DNA from 3 places in the Citrobacter europaeus genome. Region 3 is predicted to be linked to each of the others. Evidence: predicted binding sites of a transcription regulator. Region 3 holds the regulator's gene; each other region holds the start of a gene.

Region 1 (5,507 bases), 1.3 Mb from region 3:
CGACTCGATGGTCGGGTGTTCTCTCAGGTACTGGATGCGGGCTGTGGGCCAGGCCGTATGAGTCGTTACTGGCGGGAGCAGGGGAGTGAGGTCTGCGCGCTGGATCTGTCGGCGCAAATGCTGACGCAAGCGCAGCGTCATGATGTCGCCCACCGCTATCTGCTGGCGGATATTGAAGCCATTCCGCAGGCCGCCGGTTCTTTCGACCTGGCCTGGAGCAATCTGGCCGTACAGTGGTGCAGCGACTTTCGAGGCGCATTAAGCGAGCTTTACCGTGTGGTGCGCCCTTGCGGGGTGGTGGCGTTTAGTACTCTGGCGCAGGGTTCAATGCCGGAGCTTCGTCAGGCCTGGCAGGCGGTTGACGATCGGGAGCATGCCAACCGTTTTTTGCCCGTGGAACAACTGGAAAACGCGCTGCATGGCTGGGATGCGGAATACCAGTCTCATGCCGTCACGCTGTGGTTTGATGATGCGCTGAGCGCCATGCGCTCGCTAAAAGGCATCGGCGCGACGCATTTGCATGATGGACGCGAGCAGCGCGTGCTTACCCGTTCGCAGCTTCGTCAGCTACAGCTAGCCTGGCCCTGTCAGCAGGGGAAATATCCGCTGACTTATCAACTATTTTTGGGAGTGATTCAACGTGACTAACACCTATTTTGTCACCGGGACGGATACTGAGGTGGGTAAAACTATCGCCAGCTGTGCGCTGCTTCAGGCGGCGGGACAGCTGGGGTTACGAACCGTTGGTTATAAACCCGTGGCGTCAGGCAGTGAAATGACGACTGAAGGTCTGCGTAATAGCGATGCCCTGGCATTACAGCGCAACAGCGTTGTGCCGGTGGATTATGCGGCTATCAACCCCTATACCTTCGCAGAACCTACCTCACCGCATATCATCAGCGCTGACGAAGGCCGCCCGATTCAGGCCTCAGTGATGTCTGCAGGTTTACGCGCGCTGGAAGAGCAGGCTGAGTGGGTGCTGGTGGAGGGCGCTGGCGGGTGGTTTACGCCGCTTTCGCCAACGCTGAGTTTTGCTGACTGGGTAACAGCAGAGCAACTGCCGGTGATTCTGGTGGTTGGCGTTAAGCTCGGGTGCATCAACCACGCTATGCTGACCGCCCAGGCGGTGCAGCAGGCCGGACTGAAACTTGCCGGATGGGTTGCCAATGATGTGACGCCACCCGGCAAGCGTCATGCTGAATATATGGCAACGCTCAGACGTGTACTTGCGGCTCCAATGCTGGGGGAAATTCCCTGGCTGGCAGAAGAGCCGGAGCAGGCATCGACAGGGCGTTATATCGATCTTAGCGTTTTATCTCTGGCGTCCCCCAGTCATTGATTAACGGGTCGCCGAACGGTGTTATTTCCCCCTGAGCCACGTTGCGCCCCCGGTGTAACAAGCAGTAGCAGTCGGCGACCCGACGAATAAACGGCAGGCTCTGCTCCGCGAGCATAATGGCGATGCCAAGCTCCTGGCTTAGCCTCACAATCAGGTTTCCCAACTTGTGGATATACGCCTGGCCACTGCCTCGCGTGGGCTCATCGAGGATCAGCAGGCGCGGGCGAGTGACCAGCGCGCTGGCGAGCGCAAGCTGGTGCTGATTATCCTCTGATAATGCCGCTCCTTTGGCCTGACGTAGTACAAACAGCTGTGGAAACAGGCGGTAAATGTCGCTACTGTTCATCGTTTCGCTTTCTTCAACAGCCTGGCGGGCAATATGCAGATTTTCCTCGACCGTCAGTTGCGAAAAAATCCGTCTTTCTTGTGAAACGGAGTTAATACCCAGCGCAATGCGATTTGCCGCCGGGATCGGACTCAGATCGCGTGGCGGCGCGCCTGCCTGATGCCAGAACATGGTGCCGCTTTCGATCGGTAGGTTGCCGATGATGCAATTGGCCAGCGTAGTCTTTCCCATCCCCGGAAGCCCCAGCACGCCGGTACATTTGCCGGGCAGCAGGTCGAGATCCACATCCCACAATGAGTGCTGATTGCCGTAATAGTGATTCACTGCGCGAAGACTCAACATAGATTTCTCCATCATGATGTTATCCGGCACACGGACAGGTCGTCGGAAGAAAACTGCAATTCTCTTGCCAGAAGAGGGCTTCGGGACAAAAACAGTGGGATAACATGCTAAGTGGGTCGAAATATCTGGTTTGTCAGAAGGAGAGCGCTGTTTTGTGCACATTACCAGTGCCTGGCGGTGCCGTGATGGTGCAGGCAGGAAAATGATGAAAATGCGAGCAAGATCCCGGCCATTCCAGGCCGCTTCGTTAGCTGATAAATATCAAAAAATAGCGATAATTTTTTTTTATGCCACCGGAAAAGGGAGTAAGGGCGTTTTTGCCAGGCTACAGTCCATACGGGCTGGAGGCAGTTATCCACTATTCCTGTGGATAACCTTGTGTATTAGAGTTAGAAAACACAATGTAAGCGAGAGAAGACGCGGCCTGCGACTAAATTGGTGCGAAAGACGGCTCGGGATAATAGTCATTAAATTACAGGATGTTAGATAAAATCAATGGCTGTCGCAGAAGTGTCATGCGTTGCCACAAAACTTTCATCGAGTGGCTTGACAAATGTTAAAAAAGTCATTGCTTTGGGGATAACGCATTTTTACTGGTGTTTTATCTCGCCTGAGGCCAAATTTTAGTCGCCCGTCACGGCCGTTCTGATGGCGTATCAGAAATATTATGGCGCGTTACTGTTTTTTCATCCAGTATATTTTACTGGCAAAATATACCACTGCGAGTAAAATTACACACCTGCCCGCCCATTGCTTCAGGTAGCTGCTCATGAGTAAACCGTTCAAACTAAATTCCGCTTTTAAACCCTCTGGCGATCAGCCTGAGGCAATTCGTCGTCTGGAAGAAGGGCTGGAGGATGGTCTGGCGCATCAGACGCTGCTGGGGGTGACAGGGTCGGGGAAGACATTCACCATCGCTAACGTGATTGCGGACTTGCAACGTCCTACCATGGTGCTGGCGCCCAATAAGACGCTTGCCGCGCAGCTGTATGGAGAGATGAAAGAATTCTTCCCGGATAACGCGGTTGAGTATTTCGTCTCCTACTACGACTATTATCAGCCGGAAGCCTACGTGCCAAGTTCTGACACCTTCATCGAGAAGGATGCCTCGGTCAACGAACACATTGAGCAGATGCGTCTGTCGGCGACCAAAGCGCTGCTGGAACGTCGTGACGTCGTTGTTGTGGCGTCGGTTTCCGCTATCTATGGTCTGGGTGACCCGGATCTGTATCTGAAAATGATGCTGCATCTGACGGTGGGGATGATTATCGACCAGCGCGCGATCCTGCGCCGCCTGGCGGAACTGCAGTATACCCGCAACGATCAGGCATTCCAGCGCGGAACCTTCCGCGTGCGCGGTGAAGTGATCGACATTTTCCCGGCAGAATCCGACGACATCGCGCTGCGTGTGGAACTGTTTGATGAAGAGGTCGAACGTTTATCGCTGTTTGACCCGCTAACCGGGCAGGTCGAATCCACTATTTCGCGCTACACCATTTATCCTAAAACGCACTATGTGACGCCGCGTGAACGTATCGTGCAGGCGATGGAAGAAATCAAAGTTGAACTGGCAGAGCGGCGTAAAATTCTGCTGGCAAATAACAAACTGCTCGAAGAGCAGCGGCTCAGCCAGCGTACGCAGTTCGATCTGGAAATGATGAACGAGCTGGGTTACTGCTCGGGGATTGAAAACTATTCCCGCTATCTCTCCGGGCGTGGCCCCGGCGAGCCGCCGCCGACGCTGTTTGATTACCTGCCTGCCGATGGTCTGCTGGTGGTGGATGAATCCCACGTCACTATTCCGCAAATTGGCGGCATGTACCGCGGTGACCGGGCGCGTAAAGAGACTCTGGTCGAGTACGGTTTCCGTCTGCCGTCGGCGCTGGATAACCGTCCACTTAAATTTGAAGAGTTCGAGGCGTTGGCACCGCAGACCATCTACGTCTCAGCGACACCGGGCAACTATGAGCTGGAGAAATCCGGTGATGAAGTGGTCGATCAGGTCGTACGACCGACCGGCCTGCTGGATCCGGTTATTGAGGTGCGTCCGGTGGCGACGCAGGTCGACGATCTGCTGTCTGAGATCCGCATTCGTGCGGCGATTAACGAACGTGTGCTGGTCACCACGCTCACCAAACGGATGGCGGAGGATCTCACCGAGTACCTCGAAGAGCACGGTGAACGGGTGCGCTATTTGCACTCTGACATCGATACCGTGGAACGTATGGAAATCATTCGTGACCTGCGTCTGGGTGAGTTTGACGTGCTGGTGGGTATCAACCTGTTACGTGAGGGTCTGGACATGCCTGAGGTCTCACTGGTGGCGATTCTGGACGCAGACAAAGAAGGGTTCCTGCGTTCTGAACGTTCGCTTATCCAGACCATCGGTCGTGCGGCGCGTAATATCAACGGTAAGGCGATTCTCTACGGCGATAAAATTACCGCCTCAATGGCCAAAGCGATTGGTGAAACCGAACGTCGTCGTGAGAAACAGCAACTCTACAACGAAGAACATGGTATTACGCCGCAGGGCCTGAACAAGAAAGTGGTCGATATTCTGGCGTTGGGTCAGAATATCGCGAAGACCAAAGCGAAAGGCAAAGGGAAGTCACGCGCAGGCGCGAAGCCTGAAGTTGTCGAGCTGGATATGACGCCAAAAGCGCTGCAGCAGAAGATTCACGAGCTGGAAGGGCAGATGATGCAGCACGCGCAGAATCTCGAATTTGAAGAGGCAGCGACGATCCGCGACCAGTTGCATCAACTGCGCGAGTTGTTTATTGCGGCATCGTAAGGCGGTGTCGGATGCGGGGTGGATAGCATTCGTAGGCCGGATGCCGGAGCAAATCGTTTTGTAGGCCTGATAAGCAAAGCGCATCAGGCATTGTTTGATGCCGGAGCAATTCGTTTTGTAGGCCTGATAAGCGCAACGCATCAGGCAAATACGTTCAACCTAACGCCTGTACCGCTTTCTCCAGCGCGTTGTGCAATAGCTGGCGGTCATGGCGGTAGGGAATATCGCTGGCTTCCAGCACCTCCTGAATAACCACGCGGTCGGAAACGGTGGATACATCTACTTTCGGGCCCACAACCACCGCATCAATCACTTTTCTGCCAACATACTGTTCAATGATTGCCAGCTTATCGTTAAGTGTCAGGCCGGCTGCTGGCAGGCTTAACTCGCGGCCCAGATTGCCGATGTACACCATCGGAGCGGGAGTGCGACGTAATGCCTGCGCCAGTTCGTCGAGCAGCAGGAGCGGCATCAGGCTGGTGTAAAAACTGCCGGGACCTATCAGAATCAAATCCGCTTCAGCGATAGCTTCTACCGCCTCCCGCGTGGTGGGAACTTTTGGCGACAGCATCAGTTCCTGAGGTGGGATGGTAAGCTGATCGATATTCACTTCGCCATAAACTTCATGCCCCTGATCGTCGATAGCCATCAGATCTACCGGCAGCTCCGACATCGGAATTAAATGCGCG
Region 2 (5,507 bases), 1.5 Mb from region 3:
AAAGTTGATGTTTTTTAGTCTGTTGTAAAAAACGAGATTATACCGTAACCATCATCACTGCACACGTGGAAAGCGCCGTGAAACGGATGTGATGGCACGCGACAGTTCACAGGCTGGATATTCTTTTCTTCAGATGCCGAAAAAGCTGATATTCTGATAAGAGTTACACGGTAACATTGAGATCGCAATGAAATATCAACAACTTGAAAACCTTGAAAGCGGCTGGAAATGGAAGTATCTGGTGAAGAAGCATCGTGAGGGGGAATTAATCACCCGTTACGTAGAGGCCAGCGCTGCCGAAGAAGCCGTTGATTTGTTGCTAACCCTCGAAAATGAACCGGTTCGGGTTAACTCCTGGATTGAAGAACACATGAACTCTGCGCTGCTAAATCGTATGAAACAAACCATACGAGCGCGGCGTAAGCGGCACTTTAACGCTGAGCATCAGCATACGCGAAAGAAATCAATCGATCTGGAATTTATGGTCTGGCAGCGCTTAGCAGGACTTGCGCAGCGGCGTGGAAAAACGCTTTCTGAAACCATTGTGCAATTGATTGAAGATGCGGAGCATAAAGAAAAGTACGCGAACAAAATGTCGACATTGAAGCAGGATTTGCAGGCGCTGCTGGGAAAAGAATAACGACAGAATGGCAATATGTTTGTTTACAGTGATGCTTTGACTGATAAAAGGTGAAAAAAAACCCCGCAAAGCGGGGTTTTTTATAAGACGATAACTTAAGCCTGAGGCTGAGTTACAACGTCTTTGATACCTTTAACTTCGATCTCAACACGGCGATCCGGAGCCAGGCAGTCGATCAGTGCAGCGCGAGCTTTCACGTTGTCACAGGTGTTGCCAGTAACCGGGTTGGATTCGCCCATGCCACGTGCAGAGATTTTGTCAGAAGGAATACCTTTAGAGATCAGGTAATCAACAACGGACTGAGCACGTTTCTCGGACAGACCCTGGTTGTAAGCGTCAGAACCGATGCGGTCAGTGAAGCCCAGAACAACTACGGAACCGTCTTTCGGATCCAGGTTGCTCAGCTGGCTGTACATCTGATCCAGAGCCTGCTGGCCTTCTGGTTTCAGAGTAGCTTTGTTGAAGTTGAACAGAACGTCAGACTTCAGAGTGAAGTGCTTGGTCTGTACTTCTGGAGCCGGAGCCGGAGCAACAACTACTGGAGCTGCTTCTTCCTGCTGACCGAAACGGTAAGAAACACCAACGCTCAACAGACCGTTATCCGGACGACCACCAACGGTGTTCGCGTCACCGATGTTGTTGGTCCACTGGTATTCCAGACGGGTAGCGATTTCAGGAGTAATTGCATACTCTACGCCACCAGCGAATACTGGGGATACACCAGTGTCGTGGTCTTTGAAGCCTTCGTTGTTTTTAGCGTCTGCACGCCAAACCATACCACCCAGACGGGTATAAACGTCCAGATCGTCAGTGATTGGGTAACCCAGTTTAGCGGTCAGCTGAACGCCCTGAGCTTTGAAAGCGCCGTTATTGTGGGTAGCATCAGTAGCGCCTTTGTACGGCATACGACCTAACCAGTCGTAACCCATTTCGAAACCAACATACGGGTTAACCTGGTAACCACCGAACGCACCAGCACCAAGTTGACTTTCGTGGGTAGGACCGGAGTTGTTGATCTGGTTGTTGCCAATATCATGGTACTGAGACCAGCCCAGTTTAGCACCAGTGTACCAGGTGTTATCTTTCGGAGCGGCCTGCGCCACGGTAGCGAAACCAGCCAGTGCCACTGCAATTGCGATAGCTGTCTTTTTCATTTTTTGCGCCTCGTTATCATCCAAAATTCGCCATGAATATCTCCGAAGAGAGATAACACGGTTAAATCCTTCACCCGGGGACCAGTTCAATAGTTACTCTACCGATATCTGCGGCTTACGCCGAGCACCCCTGGCGATGTAAAGTCTACAACGTAGTTGAAAACTTACAAGTGTGAAGTCCGTCAGGCATATGAAAAAAAAAGGCTTGTATACACAATATTTAACATTTATAGATGAATAAATGTACTGAGGATTTCCTGAAAACCGCTTCAGACAGGCCTTCAGCCGGAAAACACGTTATAGCTCAACGGCAATTTAAAACATGAAAAAAAATTCCAGGATAAATCCTAATTTTACTCAATGATACAAATTCGAGTGAATTTTTAGCCCGGAATGCTGTCTCCCCGCAAGTGTCTGAGCGCGAACAGGACGCATGATAAACCCCATCGCATTACCTTCATCTGCCGCTTTTACCAGCTCGGCATGTTCATCTTCGGTTAATTCTTCCGTCAGCCAGCCGATGACAACGCTGTAGTTACCTGTGCGCAGCGCTCGAACCATCGATTCCAGCGTATTGCAGGGGGAGAGCTGGCTGATTTGCATGACTTTGGTCAATGGAAGCCCAGCCGACTGTACCCACTCACGGCTTAATTTTTGCTGAGGGGTCAGCCACAGCTGCCAGCGTGATTGCTGCCCTAACTGTTGCAGCAGGGGCAGCAGCAGAAGCTGCGTCATCATGGGCTGGTCTTCGCGATAGACCACTTCACTGATAAGCCCAGCGGTAGCATTCTCTGATGAAACGCGCGCAATACTGCTTGATGCGGAAGAGAACGACGAAGAACGATTTGCATAGCCTGAAGTGTACATAATCAATCCAGCCCTGTGAGTTACTGTATGGATATACAGTAACCCTGCCATCAATAAAGATCAACCTTATTTTCGGAAACAGGTTCGCAATTTTTAGTCGTCGTCACGGGAAACATTAAATTCATCTTGCCCCATACGCATAAGTTGCCTATTTTCGTCATTAACGGATCAGTTACTGCAAATTATTTGCTTACGTTATGATTTAAAAGGATTTTTATGAAAGAGCTTTCTTATGCAAGGATCTATAAATCACAAGAATATCTGGCTTCTCTGGGAACAATTCACTATCGCTCACTGTTTGGTGGCTACAGTCTGACGGTTGGCGATACGGTCTTTGCCATGGTCGCCAGCGGTGAGTTATATCTGCGCGCCTGTGAGCAGAGCGCACAGTACTGTGTGAAAAATTCTCCTGTCTGGCTGACATTTATTAAGCGCGGACGTCCGGTTGTGCTCAATTATTACCAGGTGAACGATGCCCTGTGGCAAAACCAGCAGCAGTTGGTATCGCTATCACGATATTCACTGGATGCAGCCGTTAAGGAAAAACAGAGCCGCTTTGCACAACATCGTCTGCGGGAATTACCGAATATGACGTTTCATCTGGAGACCTTGCTAAACGAAGCAGGTATTAAGGACGAGGGGACATTGCGATCGCTGGGAGCCCAGATGTGCTGGTTGAAACTGCGGCAGAATAACCCGGCGTTGACGGTAAAAATTCTCTATGCCCTTGAAGGGGCGGTCGGCGGAGTGCATGAAGCCGCGCTCCCGGCGACGCGTCGCCAGGAGCTGGTTGAGTGGGTGAGTTCTCTTACGCCGGAACCGGGGTATTAGATGGCAGCACGGCAATTTGTTGCTGTAAACGCCGAATTTCCGGGAGCAGGGCAATCAGTAACCCAACTTGCTGTACGACCAGTGGCTCCTTACTGTCCGGACGTGGCTCGAGATGCTGAATTCGCTGCTTCAGACCGTCCAACGCCTGGTATACGCGCTGTTCGTCGGCAGGTTGATGGTGAAGCGCATCATCTACATAACAGACGGCATCATCCAGCAACGCCAGAACGTCCGGATTAGTTAACTGCTCACGGTGTGCGCCCAAAGCGGAAATGTAGCTGGTAAACGTATGGTTAAGACACAGCAAGCGAAACGCCGTTTCGCGCGTCTGGGCCGTGACATCCGGTTCACTCGACATATTCGACACCACCGAAGCAAGTTCCGCATCACGATTGTGCGCGTCACGACGGGCGATACGGTATGCCAGACGATTGTCACGCCCCTGATGGTATTGCTCGAGAATAGCATCAAGATAACGACAGTTAGCGTCGGTAGCCCGTTCAATCACCCGCGGCAGATTACGAAAACGCCAGTCTGGCCAGATAAAACTAACAGCAGCCCACGCGATGGCACAGCCGATCAGCGTATCTATCACGCGCGGTAGCGCAACCTCGAAACCTTCACCGAGCAGGTTAAAACACAGCAGTACCAGCAGCGTGATAAACATGGTGGCATGCGCGTACTGAACGTTACGAAAGGCAAAAAACAACACGCCGGTGATCACCAGGAGTATCAGTTGCCCTTCGAGAGAAGGTACAAACCACAGGATCGGTAAACCAATGGCGATCCCGACTAATGTGCCGATAATCCTGAGTGCCAGGCGATGCCGGGTGGCGTTGTAGTTTGGCTGGCAGACAAACAGGCTGGTTAACAGGATCCAGTACCCGTGGTTCATGCCGGTTATCTGGATAATGGCATAGCCGACGCAAAGTACCAGCGACATGCGGACAGCATGGCGAAACAGGGCCGACTCAGGCGTGAAATTACGGCTCAGCCGTAACCAGATATCGCTGAATCCATGCGGACTGTCATCGGCAAGCTGGTTTTCAGACTCATTACGAGAAAGGACCTGGGCCTGTTCGGACTCAATGGTTGCCAACTGGGCATCGATGGCCCGTAGGTTTGACAGCAAAAATCCCAACGTGTTGAGCAGGTCGGCAGGCTCACCACTCGCGCGCATGCGCTCAAGCGCAGCATCTATATGGGTGAAGACGCGCTCAAAGTGTGGATCGTGCTGATAAGGCGTACGTAATAAAATACAACGAGACAGTTGTGCACACGCCTGTCCCTGCATCGACATCAGGCGCTGGAAGCGAAACATCACGTCGCTGTGGCGGAAATGGTCGCGCAGCGTTTGATACTGAATATGCGAGGAACTTGCGCGTTCGTGAATATCCTGCGCCACAAAATAGTAATGTAGCGTGCGACGTGTTCCGCGCTGTCCGCGATCGCCACGCAGGCGAGTCAGCAAAGATACCTTCGTCTGGTTTAACGTCGCCATCAGTTGCCCATTCGCAAGGGCCAAATCATACAACGGCGCCTGGCTTTCATCTTCTATATCGGGATCAAACAGACGCGATTTCAGTTCCAGGTAGTGCGCTAACTGTTCGTAGCTACGCGCCAGATTGTCCTGCAAGGGGCGGATGGGAAACAGAAGATGGCCGGTCAGGGTTAACAGGTTGTACCAAATGGCGCCAGCCAGCAGCAGGATCGGCTGCTGATACCACTGATCGTAAAGCGAGGTGCCCAGCATCGTGTAAATGGCAATCAGCAACGCGCCAAAGGCGATGGTTGCATAGCGCTGGCCTAAACCCCCGAGCAGTATAAAGCCGCTGGTGGAAAGCGTTAACCCAATAGCAAACAGCCATGGCCATGGGAAGAGCAATTCGACCGAGGCCGAGGCAATGAAAAAGCACACCAGCGTGATGATTAAATTGCGCAGGCGGCCTGCAAGACGATCGTCCAGGTCGGTAAGCGCGGCAGCGACCATGCCCAGCGTGAGCGGAATGGTCAGC
Region 3 (5,507 bases):
GGTTCACCAAAGTTGACATAGCCCTGACCCAGATTACGCAGCTTGCTTAAGCCACGCAGCATTTGCGGCAGACTCTCTTTTTCTTTCGTCGCGCCACGCAGCTCTTTGGCGTAGGTGCCTACTTCCATTACGTGCTCATAGCCGATGTAGATCGGTACGAGGGTAATCGGACGCGTTCCGCCACGCAGCATCGCCTGAATAGTCATCGACAGCGTGCCGGTTTTCGGGTCGAGCAAACGACCGGTACGTGAACGGCCACCTTCGACAAAATACTCAACCGAGTAGCCGCGGCTGAACAGTTCGCCCAGGTATTCGCGGAAAACGGTGGAATAGAGCTTGTTACCCTTGAAGGTACGACGAATAAAGAATGCGCCCAGACGGCGGAAAATCGGACCCGCTGGCCAGAAGTTCAGGTTGATACCGGCAGCGATGTGCGGCGGAACCAGACCCTGGTGGTACAGAACGTACGACAGCAGCATATAGTCCATATGGCTGCGGTGGCACGGGACATACACGATTTCGTGCCCATCGTGCGCCAGTTGACGGACACGCTCCGCATTGTGAACGTTAATCCCCTGATACAGCCGGTTCCAGGTAAAGCCCAGAATACGGTCGGTCAGACGGATCATCTCGTAGGAGAAGTTGGCGGCAATCTCTTCCATCAGCGCAATGGCGTTTTGCTGCGCTTTTTCGTGGGAGATTTTTTTACTGCGCGCTTCGTCTTCTACCGCGCGAGCGATAGCTTTTGAGGCCAGCAGCTTATTAAACAGGTCCTGGCGGGCAGGGAGGCGCGGGCCAACTGCGGCCAGACGCTGACGAGCAAAGTGCATGCGCGCCACGCGAGCCAGCTTCTGAGCAATGATCTTATCCGTACCGTGTTCATCCGCCATGCGACGCAAGGAGACTGACGGGGAGAAGCGGACAAAACTGTCGCGTCCCAGCCAGGACACAGCAAAGAATTTCTGTACACCGTTCAGCATGCGCAGCGGCGGATTGACTTCGCCTTTTTCACGCCCTGGCGCACGGCCAAACATCACCGAAACCGGCACCATCTGCACATCCAGGTCTGGATTGCTGCGATGCAGATCGAGATAGTTATGGAACAGCTTGATGGACTCTTCTTTCGGCGTGTAATAGGTGAACACACGCGGGCCGCCGTGAATAAACACGTAGCGCGGCAGCAGAGTTCCGTCTATCTCCAGCGGTTCCAGGGGATCGGGGAGATCGTGCACCAGACATTGGGCACGCAGCGTCAGCAAGTCTGCTTTTGAATTGTACGGTAAGACGTACATAATGGGACGAGAAGTATCGAGTCCCAATTCCGGGGCAGGTTCTGCCGGAATAGACTTGCTTTTTACCAGGACGCTTAATGGTAAATTCAGTAATTTGTAGTAAATTCGTGGCCAGCCGGACATAAACGATGTAAAGCCTCTGGTTAATAATGCAAATGCGCTGCAAGGATATCAGAAAGTTTAGTTAATTTCTGTGGTATCCCGTCATACTTCGCGCTGCTTTGCCACACCCTGAAACAAACGGGGTAACGTTACAATGACATTGACGCTAATAATGTAAAAAGGTTCTTTTTGATGGCCAATAATACCACTGGATTCACCCGAATTATCAAAGCTGCAGGCTATTCCTGGAAAGGTTTTCGCGCCGCATGGATCAATGAGGCGGCATTCCGTCAGGAAAGCGTTGCCGTCCTGTTGGGCGTAGCCATCGCCTGCTGGCTGGACGTCGATGCCATTACCCGCGTGCTGTTGATTGGTTCCGTGATGCTGGTGATGATCGTTGAAATCCTCAACAGTGCGATTGAGGCGGTGGTTGACCGTATTGGCTCTGAGTATCACGAACTTTCCGGTCGGGCAAAAGATATGGGGTCGGCGGCGGTATTGCTGTCTATTTTTGTCGCTCTGATCACCTGGGGCATCCTGTTGTGGTCGCATTTGCGATAAAGATTCCACAACTGCATAAATCTCCTGTTTTTTGTGCAGTTTGCGGTTCCAAAATCACCTTTAGCTGTATATACTCACAGCATAACTGTATATACACCCAGGGGGCGGAATGAAAGCGTTAACGGCCAGGCAGCAAGAGGTGTTTGATCTCATTAGGGATCACATCAGCCAGACAGGTATGCCACCGACGCGTGCGGAGATCGCGCAGCGTTTGGGGTTCCGTTCCCCAAACGCTGCTGAAGAACATCTGAAAGCGCTGGCGCGTAAAGGGGTGCTGGAAATTGTATCCGGTGCATCGCGCGGTATTCGACTGCTGCAGGAAGAAGAAGAAGGGTTACCGCTTGTTGGGCGTGTGGCTGCAGGTGAGCCACTGCTGGCGCAGCAGCACATCGAAGGCCACTACCAGGTCGATCCTTCACTGTTCAAACCGAACGCCGATTTTCTGCTGCGCGTTAGTGGTATGTCGATGAAAGATATCGGTATTATGGACGGTGATTTACTCGCTGTGCATAAAACACAGGACGTGCGTAACGGTCAGGTCGTTGTTGCCCGTATCGATGACGAAGTCACCGTTAAGCGCCTGAAAAAACAGGGCAACAAGGTTGAACTCTTGCCAGAAAACAGCGAATTTAAACCCATCGTTGTCGACCTGCGTGAGCAAAACTTCACTATCGAAGGACTGGCGGTAGGCGTTATTCGTAACGGTGAATGGCTGTAATTTTCTGTTAATGCCCTGTAGGCCGGATAAGACGTTTATGTCGCCATCCGGCAACGTGCCCGATGGCGCTGCGCTTGTTGGGCATGGACAACATTTTTTTCAGTACCTCTAACTTCTTCCAGGCTCTCCTGTATGCCTTTCTTTACCTCTTCTGATAAAGCACTCTGGCACCTCGCCTTACCGATGATCTTTTCCAATATCACCGTTCCCCTGCTGGGACTGGTGGATACCGCTGTGATTGGTCATCTGGATAGCCCAGTCTATCTTGGCGGCGTTGCGGTTGGCGCCACGGCGACCAGTTTTCTCTTTATGTTGCTGCTTTTCCTGCGCATGAGTACCACAGGTCTTACCGCGCAGGCATTTGGCGCGAAAAATCCGCAGGCGCTGGCGCGCGCGCTGGTGCAGCCGCTAATGCTGGCGCTGGGAGCGGGGCTGCTTATCGCACTGTTTCGTACACCGATTATCGATCTGGCTCTGCATATTGTCGGGGGAAGTGAAGCGGTACTGGAGCAGGCCCGACGTTTCCTGGAAATCCGTTGGTTAAGCGCACCCGCGTCTCTGGCGAATCTGGTGCTGCTCGGCTGGCTGCTTGGCGTTCAGTATGCGCGTGCGCCGGTTATCCTGTTGATCGTCGGTAATATTCTCAACATCGTACTCGATTTATGGCTGGTGATGGGCCTGCATATGAACGTGCAGGGAGCGGCGCTGGCGACGGTGATTGCCGAATATGCCACCCTGCTGATTGGCCTGATGATGGTACGTAAAGTCCTGCATATGCGTGGCATTTCACTGGCAATGCTGAAGCAGGCGTGGCGTGGCAACTTCCGTCGTTTGTTGGCGCTCAACCGCGACATCATGCTGCGCTCGCTGCTGCTACAACTCTGTTTTGGCGCTATCACGGTGCTGGGTGCGCGTCTGGGAGGCGATATCATTGCGGTTAATGCCGTTCTGATGACCTTGCTGACTTTTACCGCCTACGCGCTGGACGGATTTGCCTATGCCGTGGAAGCGCATTCGGGTCAGGCCTATGGGGCGCGAGATGGTAGCCAGTTGCTGGATGTCTGGCGGGCGGCCTGTCGACAGTCCGGTATTGTGGCTATTTTGTTTTCGCTGGTTTATGCCCTGTTTGGCGAGCAGATTGTGGCGCTGCTGACCTCGCTGCCGCAGATCCAACTGCTGGCCGATCGCTATCTCTTCTGGCAGGTGGTTTTGCCGCTGGTGGGGGTGTGGTGTTATCTGCTCGACGGGATGTTTATTGGCGCGACGCGGGCTGCAGAAATGCGTAACAGTATGGCCGTTGCCGCAGCGGGATTCGCATTAACGCTGCTCGCTTTACCGTGGCTTGGAAATCATGGTTTGTGGCTGGCATTAAGCGTTTTCCTCACGTTGCGTGGGCTTTCACTGGCCATTATCTGGCGACGCCACTGGCGTAATGGAACCTGGTTCGCCTGAGCAGGATGGTTAAAAATTCCGAATAGTAAATAAAACCCAGAATCCCTGACTACACTTATTCTCACGTCCAGCAAAAACAGCATGTGTCTGGACATGGCACTCTCGCTATTCACAACCTAACGATGAGGACTTGATGATGAATAAAGACGAAGTCGGCGGCAACTGGAAGCAGTTTAAAGGTAAAGTGAAAGAGCAATGGGGCAAACTGACCGATGATGATATGACGGTCATTGAAGGTAAACGTGACCAACTGGTCGGTAAAGTCCAGGAGCGTTACGGTTACGCGAAAGATCAGGCGGAAAAAGAAGTTAATGATTGGGAAAAACGTAATGATTACCGCTGGTAATTAACCCCTCCCTCCTGAGAGTACAAGGATGTACGCTCTCCTCCTTATCTAGCGCCCAACTTTCTTCTTCACCTGAATCGTATGGTCATGCTGGCATTCGCCAGGATGACGGCATGACTCAACCTCCACACAGGCCGGGCACAGCCCGTGGGCTTCAATAACGTTATGCCGCAGGGCAAAGCCCATTTTTGCCGCCAGCGTATGCATGATGTCTTCCACGCCTTCCGCACACTCTTCTTTTACCACGCCACAGCGATCGCAAATGAACATTGCGGAACTGTGGGTTGGCTGATCGAACAGGTGGCAAAGCACATAGCTGTTGGTGGATTCCACCTTATGCACAAACCCTTGTTCCAGCAGAAAGTCGAGCGCACGATACACGGTCGGCGGTTTCGCCTGTGGCTCGGTTTCCCGCAGCAGGTCAAGCAGGTCATAGGCGCTAATTGCGCCTTCCTGCAGGCTCATCAGGCGCAGCACTTCGAGGCGTTGTGGCGTAAGTCGCACGTTGCGTTGCGCACAGAGTTTTTCAGCTTGAGCCAATAACTCCTGCGTAGTGGTTTTGTCCATTTGGCGCCTCGATTTGCGTGGAAGGTTAATCCCTTACTTTAACATGTTCTGCTTAAAACGCCGAGATCCACCGTGGTGTGCTATACCTGACGCATCGCAATACTGGAAAATAAACATGAAAAGACCCGATTGTATTCGCCACTGGCGAGAAGTTGAGGGGGCTGATGACGCCACTTATCCCGACAGCAATGAGTTGTTTTCGATTGGCGCGCCGCTTGCCCGCAAGCTCGGGTTAGGGCGGCTCGGTATTTATCATGAACGCCTGCCGCCGGGGCGGCGCACGTCGTACCCGCACGCTGAAAGCGATGAGGAAGAGTTTATCTATGTGCTGGAAGGATATCCTGAGGCCTGGATTAACGGTTATTTATGGAAGCTGGAACCGGGCGACAGCGTTGGTTTCCCGGCGGGCACCGGCGTGTGTCACACCTTTATCAATAACACCAGTGAAGAGGTGCGTCTGCTGGTCGTA

What was found. The regulator LexA, encoded in region 3, represses DNA repair genes until DNA is damaged. The targets are predictions, from matches to a motif close to TNCTGTATGTACATACAGNA.
Region 1: a site for LexA is predicted at 2,704-2,723, ahead of uvrB (excinuclease ABC subunit UvrB). Genes of this name have one in related genera too.
Region 2: a site for LexA is predicted at 2,683-2,702, ahead of sulA (SOS-induced cell division inhibitor SulA). Genes of this name have one in related genera too.

The regions. Positions count from the first base shown of each region.
Region 1 covers NZ_CP148084.1:3,422,024-3,427,530, reverse strand. Annotated here, with positions in the region: gene bioC (malonyl-ACP O-methyltransferase BioC) at 1-648, shown strand, start outside; gene bioD (dethiobiotin synthase) at 641-1,339, shown strand; gene WHR59_RS16205 (ABC transporter ATP-binding protein) at 1,305-2,027, opposite strand; gene uvrB (excinuclease ABC subunit UvrB) at 2,797-4,818, shown strand; gene yvcK (uridine diphosphate-N-acetylglucosamine-binding protein YvcK) at 4,973-5,507, opposite strand, start outside.
Region 2 covers NZ_CP148084.1:3,235,404-3,240,910, reverse strand. Annotated here, with positions in the region: gene WHR59_RS15400 (AAA family ATPase) at 1-2, opposite strand, end outside; gene matP (macrodomain Ter protein MatP) at 188-640, shown strand; gene ompA (porin OmpA) at 736-1,794, opposite strand; gene sulA (SOS-induced cell division inhibitor SulA) at 2,152-2,661, opposite strand; gene WHR59_RS15380 (TfoX/Sxy family DNA transformation protein) at 2,878-3,492, shown strand; gene yccS (YccS family putative transporter) at 3,470-5,507, opposite strand, start outside.
Region 3 covers NZ_CP148084.1:4,734,426-4,739,932, reverse strand. Annotated here, with positions in the region: gene plsB (glycerol-3-phosphate 1-O-acyltransferase PlsB) at 1-1,415, opposite strand, end outside; gene WHR59_RS22200 (diacylglycerol kinase) at 1,587-1,955, shown strand; gene lexA (transcriptional repressor LexA) at 2,065-2,673, shown strand; gene dinF (MATE family efflux transporter DinF) at 2,806-4,125, shown strand; gene WHR59_RS22185 (CsbD family protein) at 4,262-4,471, shown strand; gene zur (zinc uptake transcriptional repressor Zur) at 4,520-5,038, opposite strand; gene WHR59_RS22175 (cupin domain-containing protein) at 5,154-5,507, shown strand, end outside.